Regions from separate parts of the Sodalis ligni genome, predicted to be linked through region 3. Evidence: predicted binding sites of a transcription regulator. Region 3 holds the regulator's gene; each other region holds the start of a gene.

Region 1 (4,205 bases), 2.2 Mb from region 3:
GCTTATTCGGCAGTTCGAGACCGACGTAAGGCTTGCCGGGAATCACTTCCACCACGCGCACCGCCACCGCGGACAGCGAGCGCGCCAGATCCCGCGACAAATTGGATATCCGCGCCGCTTTTACCCCCGGCGCCAGATCCAACTCAAAACGGGTAATCACCGGCCCGGGGGAAATGCCCACCACGTCGGCCTTCACCCGATAATCAGCCAGCCTGGCTTCCACCAGCCGCGCGGTCTGCTCCAGGGCGAACATATCCACCGGTTCATCCTCCAGCGGCGGCGAGGTCAGCAAATCCAGCGTCGGCAGCGGCGTGGTGGGCTTTTGCACCGGCTGTTCATTACGCATCAGGAACGGGTGGATCAGGCTATCCATTGCCGGAGGGGCAGTTGCGGCTAAGAGCGTGCCCGCTGGCGGGGGGGTAACCGCCGTGCCGGTATGCCCGTGTCCCGCCGGCGCTATCTCGTCGTCATCAGCCGCATAGAGGGCCGGGAGGTTCTCGTCTTCGTCGGGGTGTGCCGCCGCGTGTTGATCCGCATAACGGGGCGGCAGGGTGAACAGCGGCGCAGCCTGAGCATCGTCCGTTGAATCCGCCACGGGTGAAAAATTGAAGTCCCCATGACGCTGTAGATCGATATCCGCCTTGGGCGATAACGGCGAGGCCGCCACCGGCCGGTCCGGCGATTGTGCGTCGTTTTCCTCGGCGTAGCGCTGATCCTGCTGGCGTTTGAATTCGGCGGCCAGACGCTGCTGTTCCCATTCCGCCTCTTCGTCCGCCTCGGCGCCGTCACTGCCGTAGCGCTGGGCCTGCTGCGCCATGAACGCCTGGTGCAGTTCCACCTGCTGGTGGGCCTGTTCATCGTCGGATAGCGCCGGATGGGATTTGGCCGCGTCGCTTTGCGCCAGGCCATGGGTGTGGTCCGCGGCCCGCTGCGACGGCAATTTGATGCCGTATGACGCCAGTTCGCGCCGCGTCGGGATCCGCACCGGGTTCGGGCGCGGCAGCTCGGGGCCGATGCCTTGCTTGACCTGCGGGTTGCCATCGCTGATGGCGCTGAAGGCGGGCATAAAGGTCAGCGAGGCGGCGCTGTGATCCACCGGCACGGCGCCCTCGCCAGGCAATTGTCCGCTGCTTTGCTGCCCCACGCTGAAATCATAGGGGGTATGGGCGCTATCCTGGCTGGCGGCCAGCCAGTTGCCCATCCGGGGACCGTCGTCGTCATCGGCGAAATCACTTTGCGCTGTGGGAGGAACGGACTGGCCGCCCGGAAGCTCAAAGCGGTATTGCGGTACGGCCTCTTGCGCCGCCGTCACGGGGGCTGCGGTTGACGGCGCGGCGGGAGCAATAGCCTCCGGTGTCTGAAGCGCGGCGCTCGTCCGGTCGCCTGGCGCAATAGCAGCCTGCCCCGCCAGCGGTGCGGCGGCGAAAGAGACATCAGGGGCTACAAGCGCGGCGTTCGCCGGCGCAGCGATATCCGCACCGGCGGCCGGCATGGCCACCGCCGCCGCGCTGCCGGCATCCGTCACGGCGCGCGGGGAGAACAGCGGATCGCTGCCGTCTTCACCCTCCGCAGGCCGGTTGCTCGATGCCGTAGCGGGATTATCCCCCGCCTCATCCTCGTCCTCGTCCTCATAGTCCTCATCGTAATACTCTTCCTCGCGGCGGGAACGATTAGACATAAAAGTCAGGCTGCCCAGCAGCACGCCGCCAATTTTTTCAGCGATCGTCAGCCAGGACCAGCCGGTGAACAAGGTCAACCCCGCGGCCCAGACGCATAGCAGCGTCAGCGTGGCGCCGATACCGTTGAACCAGGGTGACATGGCGTTGTCCAGCAGGCTGCCAATCACCCCGCCAGAAGCGAAATAATAGAGATCGTCCACATTGAGCGCGGCCAGGCCGCAGGAGGTCAGTATCAGCGCCAGGGTGCCGATAAGGCGCAGCGCCAAGGCAAAATAATCCACATAGTCCTGCACCTCCCGCTGACGGAAAGAGTTCCAGCAGAAGATCAGCATAATCGGCGGCAGCGCGTACGCCAGCACGCCGAAGGTGAAAAACAGCGTATCGGCAAACCACGCCCCAACGCCGCCCCCCAGATTATGGATAGGCCCATGCCAGGCCGTTTGCGACCAACTGGGATCGGACGGATCGAAGCTGACCAGGGAAATCATCAAATAGAGGGCAAAAATAGCCATGACTATGAGGACGGCCTCGAGTAACCTGCGGCCGCTGCTCATTTTTTTTAACGTAACGTCTTTATCTTCTGTATATTCCTGGCTCAAGAAAGGCTCTCCAGGTTTCTCAACCGGTATAACAACAGCGCCGACGTGCTGGCCGGCGCCGAGACTGTATGAATCCACAGGAGTGTAACCTTAAAAGCAGTCTTTTGCACCTGTGGTGTTTCTTAACGCGTTTTGATGACCAATCTGTTGCTTTGTTTCACTTCTTCCATCACCACATAGGTCCGGGTATCGTTAACCCCCGGCAACCGCAGCAATGTTTCACCCAGCAGCTTGCGATACGCCGACATATCCGGCACCCGCGTTTTCAGCAGGTAGTCAAAATCCCCCGACACCAGATGGCATTCCTGAATTTCTTCCAGCTTTTGTACAGCGGTATTGAATTGCTCAAACACATCGGGCGCGCCCCGATTAAGGGTTATCTCAACGAAAACCAGTAAAGACGCATCCAGATAATGCGGATTAAGCAAAGCGGTATAACCCTGAATGAAACCCTGACGCTCGAGACGACGCACCCGTTCCAGACAAGGGGTCGGTGATAGTCCTACCCGTTTCGAAAGTTCGACGTTCGAGATCCGTCCATCCTTTTGCAGTTCGTTAAGGATGTTGCGGTCGATACGGTCGAGATCTTTTCCCGGGCGTTTTTTATTGTCTACCATTATTATTGTCTCTCTTCATTCCTTCCCTGCACTTGCCATACCCCTGCCGACTTCAATGTTTCAGGGTTTGCTTTAAAGACCTGCTGTTTGTTTTATTCTAAGGTCTGCCATTTCCACTGCCGCGCACGCTGTCTGTCCAAACCGCGACAGCGGCAGAAGAGAATTCTGCCTGGAAGAAATTTACCGGCTGAACATGCGGCCTATCGGCGGCTCCGCCGACCATCCGAATGGCGATTAACCGAATCGACACCAACCGAATAATTTCTTCTTACCTGATGTTTTCGCAAAAGCACAGCGGATTGTCAAAGTAAAACAACAAAAATCAGAACAACATGCCGATAAAATCGGGTCTAGGGCCCTTGGCAGGGGTAAAAAGCTTTATTTACCCGATCATGCCCTGATGGAGCATTAAAACGCCGTAGAGATAGGACATAACAATGATAATAATCGCTAATGGCTTTTGCATTCTTTTCTTAATCTGGTAATTTTCTTACAATCGGATAGCTAAATCAGTGCGGCTAAAATGAGGAAACCATGTCAACGGTGAAACACAGTAAATTACTTATCCTGGGATCGGGCCCGGCGGGTTATACCGCTGCGGTTTATGCCGCGCGGGCCAACCTCAACCCAGTTCTTATCACCGGTATGGAGCAAGGCGGCCAATTGACCACCACCACCGAGGTGGAAAACTGGCCGGGGGATCCGGAAGGACTGACCGGTCCCTTGCTGATGGAACGCATGTACGCCCACGCAGCCAAATTCAACACCGAAATCATCTTCGACCATATCAGCCAGGTGGAACTTAAAGAGCGGCCGTTTCGCCTGACGGGCGATAACGGCGTTTATACCTGCGACGCGTTGATTATCGCCACCGGCGCCTCCGCGCGCTATCTGGGCCTGCCCTCTGAAGAGGCGTTCAAGGGCAAAGGCGTGTCGGCCTGCGCCACCTGCGACGGCTTTTTCTATCGCAACCAGAAAGTGGCGGTGGTGGGCGGCGGGAATACTGCGGTGGAGGAGGCGCTGTATCTGTCGAATATTGCCGCCGAAGTGCACCTGATTCATCGCCGCGATACGTTCCGTTCTGAAAAAATCCTCATCGACCGGCTGATGGAGAAAGTTAAAAACGGCAATATCGTTCTGCATCCCGACCGGACGCTGGAGGAAGTGCTGGGAGACGAGAGCGGCGTGACCGGCGTGCGCCTCAAGCACGTTGTTCGCGGCGATAGCGACGCCCTTGAGGTGGCGGGGGTATTCATCGCCATCGGCCATAGCCCCAATACCGCGATTTTCGGTGACCAGCTGGCGCTGGA
Region 2 (4,205 bases), 2.3 Mb from region 3:
CCCTCGGCGGCATCCTGCTGAGCCTGCCCATCCTCTATTTTGTTCCTTCAACCGAAGGGCAACTGGTCCTCATCGTGCTCAGCGGCACGTTATTCTTTGCCTTTCGCAACAGGCAGTACGCCCAGGCCACCATGTTTATTACCCTGCTGGTGATGCTATGCTTCAATTTGCTGGGGGAAGGGTTCGACGTGGCGCTGCCCAGGGTATTCGATACCTTTGTCGGCTGCGCCATCGCCTGGGCGGCGGTGAGTTTTATCTGGCCGGACTGGCGTTTTCGCCGTCTGCCCGCGGTAATGAATAACAGCCTTTTCGCCAATTGCCGTTATCTGGATGCCATCCTGGTGCAGTACCATCAGGGCAAGGATAATCGCCTGGACTACCGGATTGCCCGGCGAGACGCCCATAACAAGGACGCCGAGCTGGCCTCGGTGGTGTCAAATATGGCGGCGGAATCCAGAACGCCCGGTGCGGTGATGGACCTGGCGTTCCGGCTGCTTTGTCTGAATCATACCTTCCTGAGCTATATTTCCACCCTGGGAGCCCATCGCGAAAAAATGTCCTCGGCGGCGCTGCTGAAGGTGCTGGACGATGCCGCTTGTTATGTGGACGACGCCTTGCAATATCAGGATAAATTGTCCCTGCGGGTGAATCAGGAACGGGATCAATTGATTGAGCGCATCCAGCATATCGCGCCGGAGCCGGAAGCCAGGGAACAGCTGGTACTACAGCAAATCGGCCTGTTGCTTGAACTGTTGCCTGAACTGATAGCGCGCAAACAGGATGTTGAAACCCGATTCAAACCGGCTTAGCTGCCGCCGCCGGAACGGCGGCGGACGGCGGCGCTAGCGGCAGGATTGCCGCTCAAACCATTCAAGCAATTCACTGCGCTGCATCGGGGGCAATGCGGCTGAGTGGTGGCCGGACAATGCGCCCTCCAGGGCGAACAGCACCTTGACGCTCAGGTTTTGTTTAATTGCGCGCAGTTTCAGGTAGCTGCTCTTGGCGCCATAGCAGCGCAGGGATTCGATATCCTGTATGCCGGCTTTCCATAACAGCCGCTCGATACCCTGGCCGATATTGGGCAAATCCTTCAGCCTGGGGCTGGAGGTTTTTTCACGCCGATCGTGTTTTGACTCATCAAGGGCCTGGGCGGCCAGGACCAGCAATCGATCGCCCTTTAGCCACAGCTCTTCGTTCACATGATAATAATTCAACGATACCGGAACGCCCCGTTTGGTATAGATGAGTTTTTGCATGCCTTCGGCGAGATAAACGTGTTCGCTTTGCCGGGTGCCGCGAAGATAAAGCTCGCCATCCAGTATCAGCCCGAACATCACCTTATCGGCGCAGATACTGTAGCCGCCGAATTGCGATCGGGTGGTGATAACGCCCAGCGGCGCGAAGAAAGGTACTGCCTGTGAAATCCGCTGTTTATATGCCGTTTCCATCAAATGCTCCGTGTTATTGTGTTGAGAGTCCCTACTCTTTATTCGTGCAACTACTTAAAAATACAGTATTTTCCATGTGGTTTTCAACTTAATCCGCCAGAGACGCCCTGTCAGGAGGATTTTTGCGAGGCTGCTTAAAATTCCGGTTGATTTTCATCCCGAACCCGGATACTGTATTTATATACAGTTAACCAGGGGCGTACATTCCATGCACACTCAACTTCAAGCCGCACGTCATTTCGGCCAAACGATCCAGGAGGAAAACGTATCGGAGGATTCCTCGCTCTCCATGGCCAAAGGTATTATCAGCGAAGTGGTTTATTTTGAAGATCAGCCCATGGTGGGACATATCCTCCTGCCGTTGCTGCGGCAATTGGGAACCCAGTCACGCTGGCTGCTGTGGCTGACCTCGTCACGCAAATTGAGCCGCCCCTGGCTGATGCAGTCGGGCCTGCCGCTGGAAAAAATGGTGCAATTGCGTCACCCTACGGCTTTCGATACCGTTGCGGCGATGGAGAAAGCATTATTGACGGGAAATTACAGCGTAATCCTGGGCTGGTTTCCTGAAGAATTGACGGACAATGAGAAGCGTCGACTGCGCGATGCCGCGCAACAAGGGGGGTCTTACGGGTTCATTATGTATCCTCAAAACGAGACTAACCGGTCCTCTGGACAGTTTTCAGGGCTAAAAATTCATTCTTCGCGCTATCATTGACTAATTTTAAGATTTATCTCAATAAGGGTGTCAGCACGGAAGACAAAATCCCTTTAAATTTGCCTCACTCCAGTATATATGCGGGTCGCCAGCCATTCCAGTGCCGTGAGCGGCTATCACTTTGTCACGATTTCGGTCAATGAAACATACACGAAACGCTGTTTTTTATTAGCGGCTTACTACATCTTACTTGTAAGTTTCCCACTTCGTTGTAGACTTTAATTCGCCAGGGTTGCTCTATAACGCCTGTTGAATGGCGATGTTTAAACGCGGAGCACTGACTCTGGCAATGGATTTTTAAATTAGCTTTAAGAGCTCATTGCCTATTTGGATGATAACGAGGCGCAAAGAATGAAAAAGACAGCTATCGCACTTGCAGTGGCATTGGCGGGTTTCGCAACCGTAGCGCAAGCCGCTCCCCAAGATAACACCTGGTACACCGGTGGTAAATTGGGCTGGTCCTCTTACCATGATACCGGTTTTTACGGTAATGGTTATGATAACCGTATCGGCAATGGTCCTACCCGTAACGAACAGTTAGGTGCCGGTGCTTTTCTCGGTTATCAGGCAAATCCGTATTTAGGGTTTGAACTGGGCTATGACTGGCTAGGCCGCATGGCTTACAAAGGCAGCGTGGACAACGGTGCGTTTAAGGCCCAAGGTATTTCGCTGGCAGCTAAACTCAGCTATCCGCTTACCGACGATTTGGATATTTACACCCGTTTGGGTGGCATGGTTTGGCGTGCTGATTCGAAAGCCAACTACGACAACGGTTCTGCCGGTCGCCTGAGCGATCACGATACCGGTGTTTCCCCGTTGGCCGCTATTGGTCTTGAATACGCTATCACCCAGGACTGGGCAACCCGTCTTGATTACCAGTGGGTCAACAATATCGGCGATGCCAGCACTGTCGGCGCGCGTCCTGATAATGGCTTGCTGAGCGTGGGCGTTTCTTACCGCTTCGGTCAGGGTACTCCGGCTCCGGTCGTGACTCCTGCGGCCCCGGCTCCGGCCCCGGTTGTACAAACCAAGCATTTCACACTGCGTTCAGACGTACTGTTTAACTTCAACAAGTCCACTCTGAAGCCGGAAGGTCAACAGGCCCTGGATCAACTGTATTCCCAGTTGAGCTCCTTGGATCCGAAAGACGGTTCCGTTGTAGTCCTGGGCTATACCGACCGTATCGGTTCAGAACAGTATAACCTGAAACTTTCTCAGGCTCGTGCGCAAAGCGTCGTGACTTACCTGATTTCCAAGGGTATCCCGTCCGACAAGATTTCCGCTCGCGGCATGGGTAAATCGAATCCTGTCACCGGCAACACCTGTGATAACGTGAAGGGCCGTGCTGCTTTGATTACTTGCCTGGCACCGGATCGTCGCGTAGAGATCGAAGTGAAGGGCTACAAAGAAGTGGTTACACAGCCGCAATCTTAAGTTCTTATGAAATTGCAAAAACCCCGCCATGGCGGGGTTTTTTTTATACTGTAATTGCCTGCCGATACCGTTTCGCCGCCCTGCTCAAAGGCATCGGACTTGAACCGCGGCGGCTTAGCGATCCTCGCCGAGGATAGCTTTCAAATCCTGTTTCAAAGAGGACATCTGGGTTGCGTATTTTTCTTTACGCTCGGCGTCTTCCAGCAGGTTTACTATGGTCTCCGACAGGGTATTGCCCCGCCGCTGCGCCAAAGCAGCCAGACGCTGCCAAACCAGATATTCAAGGTCAATGGATTTCTTGCGGGTATGCTGGTGTTCAGCGTTGAAGTGCCGCTTGCGGCGTGCCCGGATGGTTTGTTTCATCCGGTTTTCAAGAGCCGGATTCATATTCTCACGGATCCAGAGAAGAATATTGTCGGCTTGATGCTCGAAAAGCATAAGCGCTTCCACCGCTTCCTCCGCGGCGCTGTTTTCTTCATGCCGCGTAATGCGCTCGCCTTCACGGTGTTTTTTAACAAGATACGTCCACTTCCACCCGCTTTCCAGATTTTCGAGTTGCTGATATTTCATGGTACATGCACCCGTGACCGTGTAACGTTAGCTAGATA
Region 3 (4,205 bases):
TTGTAAAAAATCTCATTTTGTACCAAATAACTTATATTACGTCCCAATGGCTTCAATGGCGATTTACAAACTGGTCATAATCCTCTATCACATGGATTTAATGCGTCGCCGTCTTCATTACTGAGTGAAAGGTTGAAGTATGATTATTTACAGCGTGCTTATCGCTTTTATGCTGCTGATTACCATAATCAGCCTGGCTCTGCATTTCAGGGAAAACAGAAAGAGAAAAATCATATTCAACCGAACAAGCAGCCGGTAAACAAATACCGAAGGCACTGTTCTCGTCTTCAAAGGGAATTTATAGAACGAACTAACGCATCCTTCCCCTATCAATAACCATAACTGTAGATATCGCGATTATTATGACAGTGTTTATTCTTGATCCATGCACATACACCAGATATGCGCTGAAAAGCTCTCTTGGCGCAAATGGTGTTAAAGGAAGTATTCGAACACTGGACAGTTTGTCAACATTGAGAAAAAAATGCGAAACAGCATCTCCTTCCATTATTTTTATCAATCAGAATTATTTTCAATATCAGCACAATAATGAGGAGCTCAAGACCGTCATAGAACAGCATCCGGCGACGCTCTTTTTTATCTTTATCGGTAATGAAAGCATAAAATTCTATGATTTTATCCCAATCAAAAAGAATGTCATTATCACTTCAAAGTTTATCAAAATCAGCACTATCAATATGATTATCCGTTATTATCTCGATGTCAGAACATGGCTGGATGATAATAACAAACTTGGATTTTCCCCACTGCGCTTTAGTAAAACGGAAGCTGAAGTCCTCACAATGTGGATGTCCGGCTACGATACGTTACATATCTGTTCACATTTGCATATCAAAGAAAAAACCCTTTCCTCCCATAAGATAAATATCAAGAGGAAAACCAGGGCAAGCAACAAACAGGTTATCTATCACCTGATTACCATCGCCAATAGCGTTACGGAAGGCATCAACAGCCACCCTCCCCGGGAAATAAATATGTCGCCACGCCTGACAGCATAAAAGCTCTTCTCTGCCCTGTTTTGCTGACCGTTAGCCGGGAATGCTATAGCCTCGCTCGGCTTACATCCCTAAATTCGGTATTTTATCGTCATCATGATAAGATGATGGATAGATAAGCTACGGGGGTTCCCTATGAAAAGCATGACTAGTTCGCAATTGCTCAGTCAAGCTGAACAATTGTGTGAACAACGGAATGTACGCCTGACGCCGCAGCGGCTCGAAGTATTGCGCCTGATGACGCAGCAGGAGGGGGCCATTAGCGCCTACGATCTGCTTGATCTGTTACGGGCCTCAGAACCCCAGGCTAAACCGCCGACTATATATCGCGCACTGGATTTTCTAATGGAGCAGGGATTTATCCATCGCGTCGAGTCAACCAACAGCTTTGTCTTGTGCCATCATTTTGAAGAGCCTAGCCATACCTCGGCTTTTTTTATCTGCGATCGCTGCGGCCAGGTCACGGAGCAATCCACCGAGGGGATTGAGGAGATTCTACAACGCATGGCCCGGTCAGCGGGTTTTGCCATGCGGCATAACGTTGTGGAAGCCCATGGTTTTTGCCTCAAGTGTTCCGAAGTGCAATCCTGCGATCGGCTGCATAATTGCGGACATGACCATAGCATTGGGATCAAAAAGAGGTAAGAGTTAAACAGGGAGGCATTAAAATTTTTAGTAGATTAGTTTAAGTATGTGATTAGTAAGGTGGTACATCCTTGTACCTTTGGGTAGGAACATTAATCTGATTATTTCGGGTAACCAACGTAATAGCGGGCTACCACGTCACATCGCTACCAGCGATATTTATTCTGGGTTTCCCAGTTCGAAACTTCCTTTTCTGCTGCTTCTTTGCCGTAACCATAACGTTCTTGAATTTTACCGATTAACTGGTCACGCTTCCTTCAACAACGGTCAAATCATCATCGGTGAGTTTGCCCCATTGTTCTTTCATTTTACCCTTGAATTGCTTCCAGTTGCCGCTTGCTTGGTCAGTATTCATTGTAAAACTCCTTCACTATCGTTTGGTGAGGAATTTTAATCATTAACCTTTGCAGCGGTTAATGAATAATCGGATTCGTTAAAGAAAACGTCTGACATCGTTAATCTATAAGCTAACCCTATGAGATTAAGTATAGCAGTGCGTTTGGCGAAAGGCTTATTTGGCAGAGGATTTGACGTCATATGGACGGTAATTCCCGCGTTTTTTACCATAAGGCGATATAAAACAGCAGGTAGCGGAGGAAATTAGAATGACGATAAATGTAACAGACTATGTATAAACTTCACTTATGCTCTAACGCGGATAGCTGGCGGGAACAGCGATTAATTACGGCAAGTATTGAATAAAGCGAGGCAAGAAAAGATGCAAAAGGTTATTGAACGGAACAAAACGACGCGCCACAGCTCCCCCAATAAATCTGCGGCCGCCGAAGCTGATAAAGGACGCCGAAAACCAAACCGGGGGAGAATACGCTACCTAGAGTCACCAACAGATCAAAGCGGGTCCAGACAAAGGCTCAGATCCAATTGCCGTTGCGAATGACACCTACCGCCAATCCTTCGATAGTGAGCTCCTGCTGGCGTAGATCTACCACGATGGGGGAGAAATCACTGTTTTCAGGTAACAGCTCAACGATATTGCCTTGTCTTCTGAGGCGTTTTACCGTCACTTCATCGTTAATCCGCGCGACAATCACCTGGCCATTACGGGCATCCTGCGTTTTGTGCACCGCCAGCAAATCACCATCCATGATGCCGATGTCTTTCATTGACATGCCGCTGACGCGCAGCAAAAAGTCCGCATGGGGTTTGAACAAATCAGGATCGACTTTGTAATGGCTTTCGATATGCTGTTCCGCCAGCAATGGCTCGCCCGCCGCCACGCGGCCAATCAGAGGCAAACCGCTCTCTTCCTCAATGAGTAAACGGATCCCGCGGGAAGCGCCGGAGACAATCTCAATCGCCCCTTTTCGCGCCAGCGCCTTAAGGTGCTCCTCGGCGGCATTGGGTGAGCGAAACCCCAGCTGTTGGGCGATCTCCGCGCGTGTCGGCGGCATGCCGGTTTGCGATATATGATCGCGGATAAGGTCAAAAACCTCTTGTTGTCTGGCGGTTAACGCTTTCATTCCGTCCCCTGTTTGTTTATACAGTCTTCATGTGAGTATATACAGGTCGAGCCCAATTGAAAACCTCATGTGTGGCAAAACGTAATAAAAACGGCTGAATTTAACAACGGTTAAGAGAAGCCATCATCGAAATAGTCGCCACAGCAAGGTTATCCAGACCCAGGCCGCCAATATGATGGCCAGCGCAACCGCAGCCGACCCGAGATCCTTTGCCCGTCCCGAGAGGGGGTGCAGCTCTGGCCCGATGCGGTCCACCACCGCTTCTATGGCGCTGTTTATCGTTTCCATCACCAATACCAGCCACACCGAGCCAATCAATAAAATACGCGAAATAGCGTCGGATTCGAGATAATATGCAAGTACGATGGCAAGGATGGCTATTACCGCTTCCTGCCGAAAAGCCGCTTCATGACGCCAGGCCGCTGATAATCCTTTTAATGAATATCCCATGGCGTTATAGATACGTTTAAGTCCACTGATTTGGTTTGCCATACATTTGCGCGCTTGAGGAAAATTGCGCCCATATTACCGGTTCTTTGCGTTCTCATCACCACAGATCTGTTGCGCAGTTTCTGGTATTCTTGTGCCGCAATGCTAACAAGAGGCTTCACACAGATATGTCAGGTTGGCGTAACATTTATTATGCGTTATTGGATTTGCCAATAAAATTGCTGGTGAGAAGTAAGGTAATCCCCGCGAATCCACGGGAAGAAACCGGTCTGGATCCCATGCGGGCCATGATGTACGTGTTACCTTATAATTCCAAAGCGGATTTGCTTACCCTGCGCGGGCAGTGCTTAAAGCTCCAACTGCCGGATCCGCTGATTCCCCTGGAAATTGACGGGGTAACGCTGCCGCGTTATGTCTTTATTAACGATGGTCCGCGGGTTTTCTCCTACTTCACCGAGAAGCCGGAATCCGTCAAGTTATTCCACAATTACCTGGACTTACACCGTAACAACCCCCAGCTCGATGTACAAATGGTGCCGGTTTCCGTGATGTTCGGACGCGCCCCGGGCCGTGAAGCACAGCCCAACCAACCGGCTCCGCAGTTACGGCTGCT

What was found. Region 3 encodes LexA, which represses DNA repair genes until DNA is damaged. Its sites were predicted from a motif close to TNCTGTATGTACATACAGNA; they were not measured.
Region 1: GTU79_RS08400 (DNA translocase FtsK 4TM domain-containing protein) is a predicted target of LexA. The motif match lies at 2,341-2,360, and genes of this name have one in related genera.
Region 2: sulA (SOS-induced cell division inhibitor SulA) is a predicted target of LexA. The motif match lies at 1,618-1,637, and genes of this name have one in related genera.

Annotation. Positions count from the first base shown of each region.
Region 1 covers NZ_CP075169.1:1,785,719-1,789,923, reverse strand. Annotated here, with positions in the region: gene GTU79_RS08400 (DNA translocase FtsK 4TM domain-containing protein) at 1-2,278, opposite strand, end outside; gene lrp (leucine-responsive transcriptional regulator Lrp) at 2,401-2,895, opposite strand; gene trxB (thioredoxin-disulfide reductase) at 3,430-4,205, shown strand, end outside.
Region 2 covers NZ_CP075169.1:1,866,101-1,870,305, reverse strand. Annotated here, with positions in the region: gene yccS (YccS family putative transporter) at 1-809, shown strand, start outside; gene GTU79_RS08700 (TfoX/Sxy family DNA transformation protein) at 843-1,448, opposite strand; gene sulA (SOS-induced cell division inhibitor SulA) at 1,657-2,163, shown strand; gene ompA (porin OmpA) at 2,515-3,597, shown strand; gene matP (macrodomain Ter protein MatP) at 3,712-4,167, opposite strand.
Region 3 covers NZ_CP075169.1:6,003,475-6,007,679, forward strand. Annotated here, with positions in the region: gene rcsA (transcriptional regulator RcsA) at 363-1,019, shown strand; gene zur (zinc uptake transcriptional repressor Zur) at 1,152-1,661, shown strand; partial or broken gene GTU79_RS27905 (CsbD family protein) at 1,808-2,016, opposite strand; gene lexA (transcriptional repressor LexA) at 2,534-3,142, opposite strand; gene GTU79_RS27915 (diacylglycerol kinase) at 3,266-3,634, opposite strand; gene plsB (glycerol-3-phosphate 1-O-acyltransferase PlsB) at 3,760-4,205, shown strand, end outside.